DNA from 4 places in the Janthinobacterium sp. BJB401 genome. Region 4 is predicted to be linked to each of the others. Evidence: predicted binding sites of a transcription regulator. Region 4 holds the regulator's gene; each other region holds the start of a gene.
The links. The regulator sigma-54, encoded in region 4, starts transcription at its own class of promoters, with help from an activator protein. The targets are predictions, from matches to a motif close to TGGCANGNAANCTGCTTT.
Positions count from the first base shown of each region.

Region 1: a site for sigma-54 is predicted at 1,895-1,912, ahead of HWE17_RS11975 (beta-propeller fold lactonase family protein). Genes of this name have one in related genera too.
Region 2: a site for sigma-54 is predicted at 1,799-1,816, ahead of HWE17_RS22670 (nitrate/nitrite transporter). Genes of this name have one in related genera too.
Region 3: a site for sigma-54 is predicted at 2,168-2,185, ahead of HWE17_RS21530 (circularly permuted type 2 ATP-grasp protein). Genes of this name have one in related genera too.

Region 1 is NZ_JABXFH010000014.1:110,557-115,365, reverse strand. Features, by position in the region: gene proX (glycine betaine/L-proline ABC transporter substrate-binding protein ProX) at 1-322, shown strand, start outside; gene HWE17_RS11990 (GNAT family N-acetyltransferase) at 414-884, opposite strand; gene HWE17_RS11985 (acyl-CoA-binding protein) at 931-1,185, opposite strand; gene HWE17_RS11980 (FKBP-type peptidyl-prolyl cis-trans isomerase) at 1,385-1,741, opposite strand; gene HWE17_RS11975 (beta-propeller fold lactonase family protein) at 1,939-2,910, shown strand; gene HWE17_RS11970 (polysaccharide deacetylase family protein) at 2,982-3,773, shown strand; gene HWE17_RS11965 (sterol desaturase family protein) at 3,806-4,809, shown strand, end outside.
Region 2 is NZ_JABXFH010000044.1:27,741-32,549, forward strand. Features, by position in the region: gene HWE17_RS22655 (hypothetical protein) at 7-648, shown strand; gene HWE17_RS22660 (SirB2 family protein) at 722-1,099, opposite strand; gene HWE17_RS22665 (GNAT family N-acetyltransferase) at 1,187-1,633, opposite strand; gene HWE17_RS22670 (nitrate/nitrite transporter) at 1,916-3,160, shown strand; gene HWE17_RS22675 (NarK family nitrate/nitrite MFS transporter) at 3,157-4,542, shown strand; gene HWE17_RS22680 (carbonic anhydrase) at 4,604-4,809, shown strand, end outside.
Region 3 is NZ_JABXFH010000039.1:52,705-57,513, reverse strand. Features, by position in the region: gene HWE17_RS21535 (alpha-E domain-containing protein) at 1-669, opposite strand, end outside; gene HWE17_RS21530 (circularly permuted type 2 ATP-grasp protein) at 663-2,132, opposite strand; gene HWE17_RS21525 (sensor histidine kinase KdpD) at 2,308-3,435, opposite strand; gene HWE17_RS21520 (hypothetical protein) at 3,520-4,395, opposite strand; gene HWE17_RS21515 (TonB-dependent siderophore receptor) at 4,494-4,809, opposite strand, start outside.
Region 4 is NZ_JABXFH010000002.1:214,017-218,825, forward strand. Features, by position in the region: gene lptC (LPS export ABC transporter periplasmic protein LptC) at 1-115, shown strand, start outside; gene lptA (lipopolysaccharide transport periplasmic protein LptA) at 141-722, shown strand; gene lptB (LPS export ABC transporter ATP-binding protein) at 722-1,477, shown strand; gene HWE17_RS02670 (RNA polymerase factor sigma-54) at 1,482-2,960, shown strand; gene raiA (ribosome-associated translation inhibitor RaiA) at 3,030-3,392, shown strand; gene HWE17_RS02680 (enoyl-CoA hydratase/isomerase family protein) at 3,528-4,613, shown strand; gene rapZ (RNase adapter RapZ) at 4,614-4,809, opposite strand, start outside.

The sequences.
Region 1 (4,809 bases), on a different contig from region 4:
CGTGATCTGGCTGAAAGTGCCATTCTCGGCCAATCCGGACAAGGTGAATACCCGCCTCGACGATGGCAGCGATTACGGTTTTGCCGTCAACACGGCACGCATCGTGTCGAACAAGGCCTGGGCCGAGAAAAACCCGGCCGCAGCCAAGCTGTTCGAAGTGATGCAACTGCCCGTGGCGGACATCAATGCGCAGAACGAGCGCATGCGCCGCGGCGAAAACACGCAGGCCGATATCGCCCGCCATACGGCCGGCTGGATCAAATTCCACCAGCAAAAGTTTGACGGCTGGATCGCGCAGGCGCTGGCGGCAGCCAAGAAGTAAGTTTTAACGCCGTTTCAACATGAAAGAGTGGCTACCGATTTGGTAGCCACTTTTGCGTTAACAGCCTGTTTTTGTGGTTTTTGGTGAGTTTTTAGCCGTTTTCGGCCAGTTTCAGGTGCAAAATGGGGAAAGGCTTGCCGAACGGGTCAAGCGGTGAGCGGTTTTCCACGGTAAAGCCCAGGTGGCGGTAAAAGCCATGCGCCTGCGTGTTGTGTTCGTTGACATCGACTGCCGTGGCTTGCAGCTTGACGATGGCGTACTGGACCAGATTGCGGCCGGCACCGCTGCCGCGCCGGTCCGGATGCACGAACAGCATTTCGATCCCGGCGTGCTCGACGCACAGGAAGGCGTAAGCGACGCCATCATCGGCGCGCAGCACATGCATCAGGCGTTCGGCCGTCACTCTGGCCAGCTCTTCGCGGACGAAGGGCATCAGGAAGGCGATATCGCTATCGGTGAGGAAATCGTGGGTGGCGCGTACGGACAGGTGCCAGACGTCGAACAAACGGGGCAGGTCGGCGGCATGCGCCAGCGAAACCTGGGAAATCAGTGATGGTGTCATGCAGAAATTATACTGCCCCGACAGGCGCCGGGGCAGGGAGGGACGATCAGTCCTTCAAGTCTTCGATCAGGTCGATGTATTGTTGCTGCGCATCTTCCTTCGAGGTGCCTGCCAGGGCCGCCCAGGCGTCGAACTTGGCGCGGTTGACGAAGTCGGTCATGCCAGGACGCTCGCCCGTGGCGTCGCCGCTCGACGCTTGCTTGAACAAGGCGTAGATTTTCAACAAGGTCATATTGTCCGGACGCTCGGACAGGGTCTTGGAATCGAGCTGCGCTTGTTCGAATTGCTCTTGTAAACTCATGATGGCTCCTGTGTGCTGATGGAATCGCTGGAAAAGTGCGGCTGGCCCGGCGGAGTGGCCACCGTGCGTGCTGCAGTGCCTGACATCATAGTGAAAAAAGCGTGCCGTGCATTAGAGGACACACTCAAAACAAAAACGCCGCCGCTGCGTGAACAGGGGCGGCGCCGGTACAGTCGCTTCAGCGCTGCGCAGTCGGTGCTTATACGCCCAGCAGTTCGACGTCGAAAATCAGGGTGGCGTTCGGTGGAATCACGCCGCCGGCGCCGCGTGCGCCATAGCCCAGTGCTGCAGGGATGATCAGCTGGCGCTTGCCGCCCACTTTCATGCCTTGCACGCCTTCGTCCCAGCCTTGAATGACGCGGCCTGCGCCCAGCGGGAATTCGAATGGATCGTTGCGGTCCTTGCTCGAGTCAAATTTCGAACCGGCGCTGCCGTCGTCGTTCTGCAGCCAGCCCGTGTAATGCACGACAACATTGTTGCCGGCTTGCGCTTCAGCGCCTTCGCCAACGACGGTATCGATGTATTGCAGGCCGGAAGCGGTAGTGGTGGTGGTCATGATAATCCTTGTGTAGGCGATGAAAGCTTCAGATTGTAGAGCAATGAGTTGCAAAGCGCCATTCCAGGCCCGGCACAGGGAAAAAACGGAAATTATGGCGATGTGTGGCTGCCGGCAGCATTTAAGGGGGGATTTCGCACAATAAATACAGTGTTCCACGTAAAATGCATGTTTTGTATTTAACAGTGATTTCTTCCATGTTCCGCAGTCTACGCCGCCTTGTTTTTTCCTCGCTGTGCCTGGTTTCCGCAATATCGACGGCGCAAGCCGAAGTGGTGGTGGTGCTCAATTCCCGTGATGCCACGGTGCAACTGCTGGACCAGAAAACCTATGCTCCCCTGTCGACCTTTGCCGTCGGCAAGGAACCGCACCATCTGATGGAAACGCCGGACGGCAAGTCGCTGATCGTCGCCAGTTCCGTCGGCAACGAGCTGATTTTCCTCGATCCTGTGTCGGGCCAGATCCAGCGCCGTATCAGCAACATCCTCGACCCGTATCAGATCGGCTTTTCGCCGGACCAGAAGTGGTTCATCTCGAATTCGCTGCGCCTGGACCGCATCGACCTGTACCGCTACGACGGCAAGAACCTGACCCTGGCCAAGCGCATCCCGCTGCCGAAGTTGCCTAGCCACATGGCGTTCACGGCCGACAGCACCATGGCCTTCATCACGCAGCAGGGCAGCAACCAGATCAGCGCCATCGATCTGGCCACGCAAACCGTCAAATGGACCATGCCTGTCGGCCCGGCGCCGGCCGGCATCACGATGACGCCCGATGGCAAGCATTTGCTGGTCGGCATCATGGGCAGCGATTACGTGGAAGTGATCGACTGGCGCACGCAAAAGACCGTCAAGCGCATCAAGGCGGGCGCCGGCACGCACAATTTCCGCGCGCTCGGTGACAACCGCATGACCTTCGTCTCGAACCGCGTGTCGAACACCATCAACATCATCGACCAGCAAACCCTGGAAAATGTGGGCACCATCAATGTGCCGGGCGGCCCCGATTGCATGGAAATCACCCCGGACGGCAAGACCATGTGGGTGACCCTGCGCTGGATCAAGAAAGTAGCCGTGATCGATCTGACCACTCGCAAGGTCATCAAGACCATACCGGTGGGCCGCTCGCCCCATGGCGTGTATTTCGCCACCCACTCGCCGCGCATGTGATGGCGGGTGTGATGATGAAACGCCTCACTTTCGCGGGCTGCGTGCCCGCCATGCTGCTGTGCGCCAGCGCCATGCTGCCACCCGCGCATGCCGCCGCACCGGCGCCGGCAGCCCAAGCCGCACAGGCTCCGGCCGCATCTTCGGCCCCGGCCGCCTGCAAGGGCACCATCTACATGACGTTCGACACGGGCAGCCAGTCGCAAGCGCAGCTGATCGCCGACGTGCTGAATCAGCGCCATGTGAAGGCAACCTTCTTCCTGGCCAATGAAAAGACCACGCGCGGCGACTATTCGCTCGATGCCTCGTGGGCGCCGTACTGGAAAGCCAGGGTCGCCGAAGGCCATGCATTTGGCACGCATACGTTTGACCACGTGTACTGGAAGAAGGATCTGGCCAACGGCTTGATCCAGGTCAAGCCTCAGTTCGGCAAGGATGGCGGCAAGCTGGCTTCCCTCACCGACAAGCAGTTCTGCGAGGAATTACGCCGCGTCGATACGCGCTTCCAGGAACTGACCGGGCATAAGCTTGACCCGTTCTGGCGCGCGCCGGGCGGCTACACGTCGCCGCGCACCCTGGCGGCCGGCAGCGCCTGCGGCTACCAGCATGCGGGCTGGGCGCCAGCGGGGTATTCGGGCGATGAACTGCCCAGCGATAAATATCCGAACGCCATGCTGCTGAAAAAAGCCCTGGCGAACTTGCGCAGCGGCGATATTTTCATTGCGCACATGGGCATCTGGTCGCGCAAGGATGCGTGGGCACCGGCCAACCTCGATGCCTTGATTTCCGGCCTGCAAGACAAGGGTTTCTGCTTTGCCACCCTGCGCGAGCATCCTGCCTACGCGCAAAAGAAGGGCCAGCCATGATCGCCGCCGATATCCTCGGCTACGTCACGCCCGTGATCGACACGTTGGTCGACGCTTTTGGCGCGGCGCAAGGCTGGCTGTTCCAGACCATCGTCAATCCGCTCGTGTATCACCTGGGCTTTGGCGAATTCACGGAAGAAGCGTTCGAGGGGACGGAATGGCTGCTGATCGGCCTGTGTGAACTGGTGCTGCTGTTTCTCGTGCTGCGTCCGCTCGAAGCCCTGATTCCCGCGCAAAAGATCACCGACCCGCGCGCCCGCTGGAACGATTTTTTGTACACCGTGCTGCACCGCATCGGCCTGTTTTCCGTCGTGGTCTTCTTTACGCTCGATCCGCTGATGGATGCCTTGGCGGGCGCCTTGCGTTTCGACAATATTCATCCCTTGAACCTGGAATCGCTGTTGCCCGGCATCAGTCCCTTGCTCAGTTTTATCATTTATTTTGTGATACTGGACTTCGTCGACTATTGCTACCATCGGGCCTCGCACCATTTCGGCTGGTGGTGGGGCTTGCACAGCCTGCATCACAGCCAGCAAAACATGAACTTGTGGAGCGATGACCGCAACCACTTGCTCGACGATTTTTTACGCGACGTGGTGATGGCCCTGGTGGCGCTCGGTATCGGCGTGCCGCCGGGCCAGTATGTGCTGCTGGTGTCGATTTCGCGCATTCTGCAAAGCTTGCAGCATGCGAATGTGAGGATACACTTCGGCCGCATCGGCGAGCGGCTCTTGATCTCGCCCCGTTTCCACCGCACGCACCACGCGATCGGCGTGGGGCACGAGTCGAAGGGCAAGGGCAGCATGGGTGGTTGCAACTTCGGCGTGGTCTTGCCGATTTGGGATATGCTGCTGGGCACCGCGAATTTCTCGGCCGGCTATGCGCGCACGGGCGTGCGCGACCAGCTGGCCCGCATCGACAGCAATGGCGTGGGCCGGCCGGGACGCCACTATGGGCGCGGCTTCTGGCAGCAGCAATGGCTGGGCCTGCGCCGCATGGTGGAATTTGCAAGAGTTAAACGAAAAGGACGCCGTTG
Region 2 (4,809 bases), on a different contig from region 4:
TCATCCATGTTTGTCCGAACCACCATGCTGCGCGCGCTGGCGTGCGCCGTCTTGCTGCCTGCGCTGTTGTCGGCCTGCGTCACCGGCCGCAATAGCGCGCCTGCGTTTACCTACACGACACCCGACCTTGCCAAGGGCGTTGTCGTCGGCACCGTGTTCGAGAGCTCCGTCTTCGAGGCGCATGGCGCCAGGTTCGGCATCGTCAGCAGCGACCCTGCCGCCCTCGAGGGAAAAAGTCTGTGGTTATCCAGCCATGCTCCCGCCGGCCAGGTCGCCTTGCAGAATGTCTTGCCAAAAGTGCCTACGGGCAAGGGCAGCACCTTTGCGCTGCAGCTGACGCCGGGGCGCTACAGCGTCATCATCTGGCTGCTTGACTATGGATTCAGGTCCAGGTACTCCGAATCGTCGCCGAAGCCGATCGAGTTTGACGTCGTTGCTGGCAAGGTCACCTACCTGGGACGTCTGGATGCCAACCGTTTCCTGCAAGTGGCTTCGATATACGACAATTTCGAGGAAGATATCGCATACCTGAAGAAAAATCCCTTGCTGGCCAATGCCAGCATCGAGAACAAGGCGCTCGAGGTGCGTGAATGGTGGCTACAGGACGCCCTTGGCAAGGAAATTCAGGAAAGAAACCGCGCCAAATAAGCACCTGCAGGTCGCGCCGCGCACGCGTCACTCTGTACTGCAGGCGCGACCCTGCGCTACATTTTTTGCTGCATCAGAGCGGCCAGGCCTGTTTGGTCACGGCTACGGCGACGATGTAGGCGAAGACCAGCACGGCGAGCGCGAAGGCGGCGCCGCGCACGGCTGGCGTCTTGCCGCGTTTCAGGGCGATGGTGCCCAGCACGATATAGGCCACCAGCGCGCACAGCTTGGCGGCCAGCCAGGGCTGGCTGCCCGGCGACTGGCCGCTCCATACGGCCAGGGTGATGGCGCTGACCAGCAAGGCCGTGTCGACCAGGTGCGGCAGGATTTTTACCCAGCGCTGCTGCAAGGCGGGCGAGGCGCGCAGCATCCAGGCGCCGCGCAAGAGGAAAAGAAAGCCGCTGGCCGCGGCGCAGCCCATGTGGAAATGCTTGAGGCTCAGATAGTCCATGCGTGATGTGGTGGGCGTTGATTGATGGTGGCGCCAGCATAGCCGCCTTTGGCGCGCCGCGCCATACACCGTCGGGAGGAGACTGTCCTAAGGCAGGAATTTCACGTACACGAGTTCCGGGTCTCCCTCGTCGAGATGGTCGATCTGGCCGCTGCGCACGAAGCCCGCGCTGGCGAACAGCTGTTGCGCGGCCAGGTTGGACTGGTTCGTCGACGTGAAAATTTTCCCTGTCCGGCACGCGTCTGCGGCGGCTGCCAGCAGGCGCAATCCCACGCCGCAGCGCTGCTGGCCGGGAGCGACCACCACCAGCGAGACAAATCCGCAGCCAAAGAAGTCGTCGTGCGTGAGGACATAGCCGGCCACCTGGCCAGCGCGGATGGCCACCTGGCATTGACCTTTGCCGACGGCGGCGCGCACGGCGTCGCCCCGGCTGGCGTGCGTCTGCGCGTACGCGTCGCAGGCCAGCATGGCTGCCACATCGCCCGGCAGCGCCGTGCGCGTGATGATTTCATCTGCTTCCGTTCTGTTCTGCATGCCGCTCCTTTTCTCCAGGCGCCGAGTGTGCCAAAAATACCTGCGTTTGTAAAACACCCGCCATCCAGGCTAGGTCCATACCTCTTCATCTAGTCACTTTTGCCGATACGGCTATCCAGATTGCCTTTCCAGAATCACCCTGTGACCGATAGTGCCTTTCGACTCTGGCACGTAAGCTGGTCGGGACGGCTGGCCAGACGGCCAGTGCATTCATGGAGAAACATCGTGGCTACCCTAGATGGCACTAAGAACAACAGTAGTAACAAGGCAGTCGAACCCGGCATGCGGCGCAAGCAGGCGTCCGTGCTGATCAGCAGCACCTTCGCCTTCACCATCTGCTTTGCAGTCTGGATGATGTTTGCCGTGCTCGGCATCCCCATCAAGACCAGCCTGGGCTTGACTGAAACACAATTCGGCCTGCTGGCCGCCATGCCCGTGCTGACGGGCTCCCTCGTGCGCGTGCCGTTGGGCATCTGGACGGACAAATACGGCGGACGCCGCGTCTTCTTCTGGCTGATGCTGGCCAGCGTGGTGCCGATCTACCTGATTTCCTACGCCACCGCCTATTGGCACTTCCTCGTGCTGGGCATGTTCGTGGGCCTGGCGGGCGGCTCGTTTTCCGTCGGCACGCCGTATGTGGCGCGCTGGTATGAAAAGGAGCGCCGCGGCCTGGCGATGGGCATCTTCGGCGCCGGAAACTCCGGTTCCGCGCTGACCAAGTTCGTCGCGCCGGGCATCGTCGCCGCCTTCGGCTGGCAGATGCTGCCCAAGGTGTACGCGGTCGCCATGCTGGCCACGGCCATCATCTTCTGGCTGTTTTCGTACACGGACAAATCGCACCTGGCGCCATCGGGCGAAAGTTTTACGGCGCAAATGAAGGTGCTGAAGGATCCGCGCGTGTGGCGCTACTGCCAGTACTACTCGGTGGTGTTCGGCGGCTACGTGGCGCTGGCGCTGTGGATGACGAAATACTACGTGGCCGAATACGGTTTTGATTTGAAGCACGCGGCGCTGCTGGCCGCCTGCTTCTCGCTGCCGGGCGGCGTGCTGCGCGCGTTTGGCGGCTGGATCTCCGACAAATACGGGGCGGCGAAAGTTACCTGGGCCGTGATGTGGGTGTGCTGGGTGTGCTTCTTCCTGCTGTCGTATCCGCAAACGCAGATGGTGATCGAGACCGTCACGGGGCCGCTGGCCATCCACATCGGCCTGTCGCCGCTGTGGTTCACCGTGCTGCTGTTCATCGTCGGCATCGCCATGGCGGTCGGCAAGGCGTCCGTCTTCAAGTTCATCGGTGATGACTTTTCCGACAACATCGGCGCCGTCTCGGGCGTGGTGGGCCTGGCCGGCGGCTTGGGAGGCTTCATCCTGCCCGTGATGTTCGGCGCCCTGGTGGACTTCACGGGCGTGCGTTCGAGCTCCTTCATGCTCTTGTACGGCACCGTCTGCGTTTCCCTCGTCTGGATGTATTTCTCGTTCAAGCCGCTACGCGCGGCGACTATCCCTCAACCTGCAGGAGTTAAAGCATGAGCCGCTACATGATCAATACCTGGGAGCCGGAAACCCCGAGCTTCTGGCAAAACACGGGCAAGGCCACGGCCGCGCGCAATCTGTGGATATCGATTCCCGCGCTGCTGCTGGCATTCGCCGTGTGGATGGTGTGGAGCGTGGTGGTGGTCAATCTGCCCAACATCGGTTTTACTTACAGTAACAACCAGCTGTTCTGGCTGACGGCCTTGCCGGGACTGTCCGGCGCCACCTTGCGCATCTTTTATTCATTCATGGTGCCGATCTTCGGCGGGCGCCGCTGGACGGCCATTTCCACGGGCTCGCTGCTGATTCCCGCCATCGGCATCGGCCTGGCCGTGCAGGATGTGAACACGGGCTATCCGACCATGCTGATCCTGGCGCTGCTGTGCGGCTTCGGCGGCGGCAATTTCGCCTCGTCGATGGCCAACATCAGCTTTTTCTATCCAAAGGCGAGCAAAGGCTTCGCACTGGGCATGAATGCGGGCCTGGGCAACCTGGGCGTATCGGTGGTGCAGTTCGTCGTGCCGCTGGTGATCACGTTTGCCGTCTTCGGCGCCTGGGGCGGCGATTCGCTCACCTGGGTGAAAAATGGCGTGAGCAAGGACATGTGGCTGCAAAACGCGGGCTTCATCTGGGTGCCGTTCATCGCGCTGTCCACCTTGCTGGCCTGGTTCGGCATGAATGACCTGGCGTCGGCCAAGGCCTCGTTTTCCGAACAGGCCGTGATCTTCAAGCGCAAGCACAACTGGCTCATGTGCTGGCTGTACACGGGCACCTTCGGCTCCTTCATCGGTTACTCGGCCGCGTTTCCGCTGCTGATCAAGATCCAGTTCCCCGACGTGAATCCGCTCGATTACGCCTTCCTCGGCCCCCTGGTCGGCGCCCTGGCGCGCGTGGCCGGCGGCGTGATTTCCGACAAACTGGGCGGCGCCCGCGTCACCCTGTGGTCCTTCCTGCTGATGATAGCCGCCGTGCTGGGCGTGCTGTACTTCATGCCGCAAGGCGGAGTGGGTGGCAGTTTCAATGGCTTCTTCTGGATGTTCATGCTGCTGTTCGCCGGCACGGGCGTCGGCAATGCGTCGACCTTCCGCATGATTCCCGTGATCTTCCTGACGGAACACCAGCGCGCGGCCGCCGGCAAGGGCAAGGCGGTGCAGGAGCAAGCCATCGTCGACGCCAACAAGGAAGGCGCCGCCGTCCTGGGTTTCACCTCGGCGGTGGCCGCGTATGGCGCCTTCTTCATCCCGAAAAGCTATGGCACCTCGATCGCGCTGACGGGCAGCCCCGACGCGGCCCTGTGGTGCTTCATCGGCTTTTATGTCAGCTGCATCGCGATCACCTGGTGGTGCTATGCGCGCAAGAACGCGGCTATGCCTTGCTAGTTAGCGTCAGAACGCCGGGCGAGTCCTGCTTGCCCGGCGTTGAACACAGTAAGAGGTAGTCATGGAAGAACTGGAAAAATTCGTCAACGGCTTCAGCCTGTTTCAGCAGCAGTATTTCAGCGAGCCGCAAACCCTGTACGACAGCCTGCGCGACGGGCAGCGGCCCTCGACCTTGCTGATCGGCTGCTGCGATTCGAGGGTCGACCCCATGCTGCTGACGGGCAGCGACCCGGGTGACATGTTCGTCGTGCGCAATATCGCCAACCT
Region 3 (4,809 bases), on a different contig from region 4:
CGGGGTGATCACGTCGCGGTAGACCTTGCGGTAGATCTCGAAGCCGGACACGGAGCGCAGCAGGGCCGCCCAGTAGTAAAAATCGCGCTGGGTGATGTCTTTCGACGTATCGCGCGCGCCGTGGAACTTCACGTCGAGGATGCGCGCCGTGTTGTCGGCCCGTTCCAGGAAAGTGCCCAGGCGAATGAAGTGGATGGCCTCGTCCTTGAGCATGGTGCCCAAAGTGACGCCGCGCGACAAATGCGAGCGGTACTTGACCCATTCGAAGAACTGGCTGGGATCCGTTTCCAGCAGATTGCTTTTCAAGCGCTTCTGCATGTCGAGCCAGGTGGCGTTCTGGATTTCCCACACTTCCGTCGTCAAAGTCCCCCGCACGGCGCGGGCGTTTTCGCGCGCGCCCGTCAGGCAGGCGAGGATGGATGAGGGGTTGTTCGGGTCGCGCACCATGAAGTCGAGCACGTCGCGCGTGTGGAAGCGGCCATATTTGTGGTCGTAGGCGCTTTGCAGCTCGGAAATGCCCAGGGTGGCGCGCCAGCCTTGCTCCGCGTCCTGCTCGGACTGGGGCAGCATCGACGTCTGCATGTTAACGTCGAGCATGCGCGCCGTGTTTTCCGCCCGCTCCGTGTAGCGGGCCATCCAGAATAAATGATCGGCTGTGCGGCTCAGCATGTTTTCTCTCCTGCAAAAGCTGCTTTTTCTTCTGATAATGTGGCTTCCAGTACCCAGGTATCCTTGGTGCCGCCCCCTTGCGAGGAGTTGACCACCAGCGAGCCTTCACCGAGCGCCACGCGCGTCAGGCCGCCGGGCACCATGGAAATCGTCTTGCCGGACAGCACGAACGGCCGCAAATCGATGTGGCGCGGCGCGATGCCGGCCTCGACATACGTGGGGCAGGCGGACAGGGCGAGTGTTGGCTGGGCGATGTAGCCGCCCGGATTGGCCAGCAGGCGCTGGCGGAAGTCCTCGATCTGCGCCATGCTGGACGCCGGCCCCACCAGCATGCCGTAGCCGCCCGCGCCATGCACTTCCTTGACGACAAGTTGCGCCAGGTTCGCCAGCACGTAGGACAAATCGGCCGGTTTGCGGCACTGGTACGTGGGCACGTTGTTGAGTATCGGTTCCTGCGACAGATAGAACTTGATCATGTCGGGAACAAAAGGATAGATCGACTTGTCGTCGGCCACGCCCGTGCCGATGGCGTTGGCCAGGGTCACCCGGCCGGCGCGGTACACGGACAGCAGGCCCGGCACGCCCAGCGAGGAATCGGAACGGAAGGCCAGCGGATCGAGGAAGTCGTCGTCCACGCGGCGGTAGATCACGTCCACGCGTTTTGGACCGCGCGTGGTGCGCATGTACACCGAGTTATCGTTGACGAACAAATCCTTGCCTTCGACCAGTTCCACGCCCATTTGCTGGGCCAGGAACGCATGTTCGAAGTAGGCGGAGTTGTACATGCCGGGTGTCATGACGACGACCGTCGGGTCATCGACGCCCATCGGGGCGACGGAGCGCAAGTTGTCGAGCAGCATGTCCGGGTAATGGTCGACAGGGGCGATGCGGTTGCGGGCGAACAGTTCCGGGAATAGCCGCATCATCATCTTGCGGTCTTCCAGCATATAGGACACGCCGGACGGCACGCGCAGGTTGTCTTCCAGCACATAGAATTCGCCCTGGCCCGCGCGCACGATGTCGACGCCGGCGATGTGGGCGTAAATGTCGGAGGCGACGGAAATGCCCTGCATTTCCGGGCGGTACTGGGCATTCTTGTAGATTTGCTCGGCAGGAATGATGCCCGCCTTGATGATGTTTTGCTCATGATAAATATCATGGATAAACATGTTCAAGGCTTGCACGCGCTGCACCAGGCCCGTCTGCATCTGCGCCCATTCCGTGGCGGGAATGATGCGCGGGATGGTGTCGAACGGAATCAGGCGTTCCGTGCCGGCATCGTCGCCATACACGGCGAACGTGATGCCGACCCGGCGGAACGTCAGGTCGGCTTCCGCCCGCTTGCGGGCGATGGTCTCGGGGGATTGCTGCTCCAGCCAGTTGCTGAATTCACGATAGTGTTCACGTACCTTGCTGTCCGTACCCACTTCATTTGCAGTCATTTCATTGAAAAAATTTGCCATGTTGTGATTTCCCTTGAGCCGTGTCTGACTATAGCTCAGCAGGAAACGTGCCAATGCCGCACACCCGAAAGTATGTAGAAAATGACCATTTTTGTGGCGTAAAACCGTCATCCGCACCGCTTTGGTGCGCTACGGTGTCGATTCTGCAGGGCTATGGGGCGCGGGGCGGGTGAAATCAGGCGTCCGGCGTGACGAAGGGACGGCAATCGACGGGCAGGTCGATGGTAAACGTGGTGCCCGTTTCCGGCGCACTGTCGACCAGCGCGCTGCCGCCATGGCTTTCCGCCACGTTTTGCACGAAGGGCAGGCCGATGCCCCAGCCGGGAGCGCTGCCCTGGTGTTCGCGGCGCAGGTATTCGAAGATGCGCTCGGTCTGCTCGGGCGCGATAGTGCTGCCCGTGTTGTGCACCGTGAGTATCATGCGTTCGCGCAGGGTGTTGACGTGGATATGGATGGGGCCGTCGTCGCCGTACTTGAGGGCATTGCCCACCAGGTTTTCCAGGGCCCGGCGCAGCGAATTTTCGCACCACCAGCCGGTGACGGACGCGCCCGTCACTTGGCACTTGCCCGGATGGCCCGTATTCACGCTGTCGGCCACCTGCTGCGCCAGCGGCAGGATATCGAAGCGATGCAAGACCAGCGGCAGTTTCTGCCCCCGGTGGTAGCTGAGCGTATCGAGCAATTCCTGGATCATGTCGTCGAGGCGCTTGCCGTGTTCGATGATTTTCGATGCCAGGGCCGGCACGTCGACCTGCTGCGCGCGCCGCTGCAGCAGCTGGGCGCTGTTGAGCATGACGGAGAGGGGATTGCGCATGTCGTGCGACAGGCCGGCCGCGATGCGCCGCTGGAAGCTTTCATGCATGGCCGTAAATTCCAGGATGGCTTCGCGGATGCCCGTGTCGATCGAGGCATTGATCACCTTCCAGTCGCGGCGCCGCAGCGGCACGCCCGCGTCGAGGGCGGCCTCGGCGAAACAGTCGCGGAAGATCTGGTATTCCTGGATCACCTGTTCCGGGCCATAACTGGTCATGCGCGCCCGTTCGTTGCCATGCACGGCCGGGGCGTTGGTGTTGCTGGTGGCATCGTCGCGCGGATAGCCTGGCGTCAGCGCCTCGGCCAGGTTATCGAAGAAAGTGGGCAAGGTATTGATCAGGATGGGCGTCAGCAAGGCGTCGGCGCCGCGTACCTTGGCGCGCACCTCGTGTTCCCACTGTGTCAGCACGGCATCGCGCATGCTGAAGAGCCGCCGCGTTCGCGCGGGCATGTCCAGCGTGTGCATTTTCTGGTCAGAGGCATAGGTCATCGTAGCTCTCCCTGGACAGCTCGGCATCCGCGCCGTGCATCGGCGGGAGCTAAAGTATCCTCCAAATCGGCGTGCAGGTGGTGTTCAATTCGGCGCGTCGACGCCTGCAATGACGGCGCTCAAATGGCTGAGGGTCGTATCCCATTGTTCCAGCGAAAAGTTCTGCGGATCGTCATGACCGTTCGCAAAACCTGTGTCGATCACGGCGTGGAAGGCGGGGATCAGCCACGTGCCCTTGCGCACGCTGGCGGCGATGTACAGCAAGGCCAGGCGCTCGTATTGCGCGGGCGTAAAACCGGGATCGGGCGCCAGGCCGTCGTTGCCCTTGCCGCCGCCGGGCACGGAGTGGCGCGGCTGCACCAGTTCCACGTGCAGGAACAGGCCCGCCAGCGACGGCTTGTCCTTTTCCAGCTTGCTGGCGTAGCTGGCCGTGCCGAAGTCGCGCACCAGCAGGGAGCCGCCCAGGCGGTTCACGTACACATGGCCTTTCGGACCGCCGCCCAGCGCCGGATTGCGTAGATTGAAATCGTTGAAATCCCAGCTGGCGTCGTTGATGTGATCGGGAATGGGTTCCAACAAAAAATTCGGGTAGCTGGTGTCGTGGATGACGAAATAGCGGGCCATCGGTGCGGCCAGCCGGCCCACGGCGCGCGACAATGGCGCGTCGACGGGGCCGCCCACATCCGCCTCGGCGATCCCCTGTTCCGCCAGCCAGGCCCGCAACCGGGCCGGGGCGATGCCCGTGCGCTGGCCGATGCGGGCGGCAAGAAACGCCGGCAGCGGCGCGCTGTCGCCCAGGCGCGCATACAGTTTGACGGGACGCAGCAAACACGTGGCTTGCGCCCGCGCATCACCCTTGAAGCCGCTTTTCCAGGCGGCGTACGGACAGGCGGCCTGCTTCTGGGCGGCAGCGGGCAGAGACAGGCAGAGCAGGAGCAGCAGGGCAGGGAGTCGTTTCATGCGGCATTGTCGCCCAAGCGCGGCTTGCGGCACAGGCGCGCACGCGAAAAAAAAGCTGCCCGAGCGCAGCTTTCGCGGTGCGACAGAGCGCGCGGCCTTTAAAACGCCACGCTGGCCGAGACGACCACGGTGCGCGGCGCGGCCAGCACCAGCGAGCCGATATTGAAGGACGACACGGCCGACGACCAGTAATTGCGGTCCGTCACGTTGTCCACGCGGGCGCGCAAGGTCACGTCACGGCCTGCCACTTGCGTCAGGTAGCGCGCGCCGATATCGAGGCGGGTCCACGATGGCAGTTGCTTGGTGTTGGCCTGGTCCGCGTATTGCGTCGAGGTGTAGATGGTGCGGGCGTTCAGGGTCAGGCCTGGCGCGCCGGGCACGTCCCATTCGCCGCCCACGCTCATCTGCGTTTCC
Region 4 (4,809 bases):
GCGCCTCAATGGCGTCGGCATGAAGGCCAATAACGCCACCGGCGTGGTGGAAGTGCAGAATGCGCTGCGCATGGTCCTACCGCCGAAACCGCGCCCGGCCGCGGCGGCAAAATGACAGAATGAAACAAGGAAACCATACTATGAAGAAGATCTTGCTGTTGACCGTATTTTCCCTGGCCATCATGGGCGTGGCGCATGCCGAGAAGGCCGATTCCGAGAAGGAAGCCGTCATCACGGCACGCAGCGGCCACGTCGATGACGTCAAGCAGGTGCGCACCCTGACGGGCGACGTCGTGCTGGTGAAGGGCACCCTGACCATGAAGGCGGGCCGGGCCCTGATCACGGAAGATCCGCAAGGCTACCAGTTCATTACCTTCTGGGCCGATCCCGGCAAGCTGGCCACCTTCCGCCAGAAGCGCGATGGCGCGGGCGACCTGTGGGTCGAAGGCGAAGCGGAGCGCGTGGAATACGACAACAAGACGGAAGTGGTGAAACTGTTTTCCCGGGCCAAGTTGACGCGCCTGGAAGGCACGAAAGTGACCGACGTGGCCAACGGCGCCTTCATCTCGTATGACAGCCGCAAGGAAGTGTTTGCGATGGAAAATTCCAACAGCGGCACCAGCACGCCCGATGGCGGCAGCGTGCGCATGGTGATCCAGCCGAAGACCAAGGCGCCGGCGGCGGAGAAAGCGCCGGCCACGCCCGCGCCAGGAAAGAAATAATGGAAAATACACGTTGCGGCAGCACCCTGATCGTTCGCGGTCTGCAAAAAACCTATGGCAAGCGGCAAGTCGTGCATGATGTCTCGCTGCAAGTCGAATGCGGCGAAGTGGTGGGGTTGCTGGGCCCGAACGGTGCCGGCAAGACCACCTCGTTCTACATGATCGTCGGCCTGGTGCCGTCCGATGGCGGCAGCATCGATATCAGCGGCGTGGACATTTCCAGCCTGCCGATCCACCGCCGCGCGCAGATGGGCCTGTCCTACCTGCCGCAGGAAGCGTCCGTCTTTCGCAAGCTGACGGTGGAAGACAATATCCGCGCCGTGCTGGAAATCCAGACCGTCGAAGGCCGTCCTTTGAAGAAGGCCGAGATCGAGGAGCGCCTGGATAAATTGCTGGCCGACTTGCAGATTGAAAAGTTGCGCGAGAACCAGGCCTTGTCCCTGTCGGGCGGCGAGCGCCGCCGCGTGGAAATCGCCCGTGCGCTGGCCACCGATCCCCGTTTCGTGCTGCTCGACGAGCCGTTCGCCGGCGTCGATCCGATCGCCGTGATCGAGATCCAGCGCATCGTGCGTTTCTTGAAGGAGCGCAATATCGGCGTGCTGATCACCGATCATAATGTGCGCGAGACGCTGGGTATCTGCGACCGTGCCTACATCATCAACCAGGGCTCGGTGCTGGCGTCGGGACGCCCCGACGACATCATCGCGAACGAGTCGGTACGCCGGGTCTATCTGGGCGAACACTTCCGCATGTAAGCCAATGAAACAATCATTGCAGCTGCGCACTTCGCAGCACCTGGCACTGACGCCGCAGTTGCAGCAATCGATACGCCTGTTGCAATTGTCTACCCTGGAATTGCACCAGGAACTAGAGCAATTGCTGACGGACAATCCCTTGCTCGAACGCCTCGATGATCCGCTCGACCGTTCGCTGCGCCTGCTGTCCGATGGCGCCTTGAGTTCCACGGCGGCGCCGGCCGAAGCGCCGCCCCAGCCGCCAGGCCAGGAAGCGCCCGCCGCGCCGGCCGAAGCGGAAACTTTTGATGGCGAGGCGGGCGACAGTCCGGCCGCAGCCGAGGGCGGCGACAGCGACTGGAGCGAGGCGAGCCGCGGCAAGGCGCCCGACGACGAAGATTCGCGTCCGCAATTGGAAGCCCATCACTGCACCCTGCGTGAGCACCTGATGGAGCAGATGCGCGTGACGGTGCTTGAATTGCGCGACCGCGCACTGGTCGAGCTGATCATCGACGCGCTCGACGACAATGGCTACCTGGAAGAGTCGCTCGACGACATCCTGGCGCGCCTGCCGGAAGAGCTGGAAATCGACGCCGACGAGATGCGCACGGCCTTGTCGCTGCTGCAAAGTTTCGATCCGCCGGGCGTGGGCGCGCGCAATGCGTCCGAATGCCTGGCCCTGCAAATCAAGCGCTTGCCGCACATCGCCATGGTGACGCGGCGCATGGCCCTCGTCATCGTGGAAAAGCACCTGGCCTGGTTTGCCCAGCGCGATTTCAACAAGCTGAAAAAAGCCCTCGATTGCGACGATGAAGACTTGCGCGAGGCGCAGACGGTGATTCGCCAGTGCAATCCGCATCCGGGTGCCGTATTCGCCTCGGACGTGTCCGATTACGTGGTGCCCGACGTCGTCGTCAAGCGCGCGCGCAATGGCTGGCAAGTGACCCTGAACAACGACGTCATGCCGCGCCTGCGCGTCAACGCCATGTACGCCAACCTGCTCAAGCAGGGCAAGGGCGAGGGCGCCATGGGCGCACAGTTGCAGGAAGCCAAGTGGCTGATCAAGAATATGCGCCAGCGCTTCGACACCATCCTGCGCGTGGCACAGGCGATAGTAGAAAGACAAAAGAACTTTTTCTCGCATGGGGCCGTTGCCATGCGCCCCCTTGTGCTCCGTGAAATAGCTGATACACTGGGTTTACACGAGAGTACTATCTCGCGGGTAACAACTCAAAAGTACATGCTGACCCCGCACGGCATGTTCGAGTTGAAATATTTCTTTGGTAGCCACGTCGCCACCGAAGCGGGGGGCGAAGCGTCATCGACGGCGATACGGGCATTGATCGTGCAACTGACAGGAGCAGAAGACCCTAAAAATCCTTTATCCGACAGTAAGATTGCGGACATGCTGGGGGAACAAGGCATGGTGATTGCGCGACGTACTGTTGCCAAATACCGGGAAGCGTTGAAAATTCCGCCAGTGAGCCTGCGTAAGTGTTTGTAAGTTTTTTTCGGTTCCTCTGCGGGCCGGATAGGATGGACCGCACGAACCCGATCATCTTTAGGAGTGTGTATGAATCTCACCATCAGCGGACATCATCTCGAAGTGACACCAGCCATCCGTGAATACGTACAAACGAAGCTGGAGCGCGTGAAACGTCATTTCGATCAAGTTATCGATATCGCCGTGATTCTGACCGTGGATAACCTCAAAGAGAAAGAAAAACGTCAAAAGGCTGAAGTCAACCTGCGTTTGAGTGGCAAGACTGTCTATGTGGAAAGCCTGGCGCACGACCTGTACGCCGCGATCGATACCCTGATCGACAAGCTCGATAGGCAAGTGATGAAATACAAAACCAAAGTGCAAGGGCACGGTAAAGAGGCGATCAAGCATCTGCCAGACAACTCCGAGGAAGACGCCGTCGTCGCCGTTTAAGGCCACCCGCTTCCAGCAGTTGTGATCAACTAAGGGCGCACATCTTGCGCCCTTTTTTGCGCCTGGACCTGTTGAACGCAATCTTCCCCGCGCAAGGGCTAGAATGTTTGCACTTTCACTTCTTTCCTGCCTGCCATGAGCGACTTCGTCCAGACCTCCATCCGCAACCGCACCGGGCACATCGTGCTCGACCGTCCGAAAGCCTTGAATTCCCTGTCGCTGGAGATGGTGCGCGCCCTGAGCGCGGTCCTGCTGGCCTGGCGCGACGATCCGCACGTGGACGCCGTCGTTATTCGATCGAGCAGCGAAAAAGCCCTGTGCGCCGGCGGCGACATCCGCTTCTTTTACGATGCGGGCCTTGCCACGCCGCAAGGCGGCAGCGCCTTGCTGGAAGATTTCTTTACGGAAGAATACGCCTTAAATCATGTGATTCATTTCTATCCGAAACCGTATATTGCCGTGATGGACGGCGTGGTGATGGGCGGCGGCATGGGCGTGGCGCAAGCCGGGCCAGGCAACCGCCTGCGCATCGTCACGGGCCGCACGCGCATGGCCATGCCGGAAGTTAATATCGGCTTGTTCCCCGACGTGGGCGGCAGTTATTTCCTGTCCCGCCTGGCCGGCCAGCTGGGCCTGTACCTGGGCTTGACGGGCCTGACCATCAACGCGGCCGACGCCCTGTACACGGGTCTGGCCGATGTCTACCTGCCCGAGGCGCAGATGGGGGCGCTGCTGGCCCTGTTCGACTCGACGCCGGGCGAGGCCTTGCCGGTGGCCATCAAGGCGCTGGCGGCGCCGTTCCAGGCCGGGGCGGGGGTATCTTCCCTGGCGACGGCGCGCGCGGCGCTGGACCGCCATTTCGGCGCGCCGTCCGTGGCTGCCATCATGGCCTCGCTGGCGCAGGACGACAGCGCATTCGCCACCAAGGCGCTGGCGGCCATGCGCCTGCGTTCGCCCTTGATGATGTCGGTGACCCTGGAATTGCTGCAGCGGGGCGCTCACCTGGGCGTGGCCGATTGCCTGCGTCTGGAGCGCACGGTGGTGCGCCATAACTTCGAGCATGGCGAAGTGCTCGAAGGCGTGCGCGCGCTGGTGGTCGACAAGGACAATGCGCCGCGCTGGAATCCTGCCAGCCTGGACGAGGTCGACACGGCCAAGGTGGCGCGCTTCTTTGCCCCCGTCTGGCCGGCTCAAGCGCATCCGCTGCGCCACCTGAATTAACTAGGAGCGTTCGCGGTGGCGCAGCACGACTCTTTCGTTGGGGCCGAAGTACTGCGCCAGCCGTTCCGCCATGTACACGGAACGGTGCTGGCCGCCCGTGCAACCGAGCGCCACCGTCAGGTAGCTGCGGTTGTCGGATTTGAATGACGGCAACCATTTTTCGATGAAGGCGCGGATGTCTGCCAGCAGTTCCAGC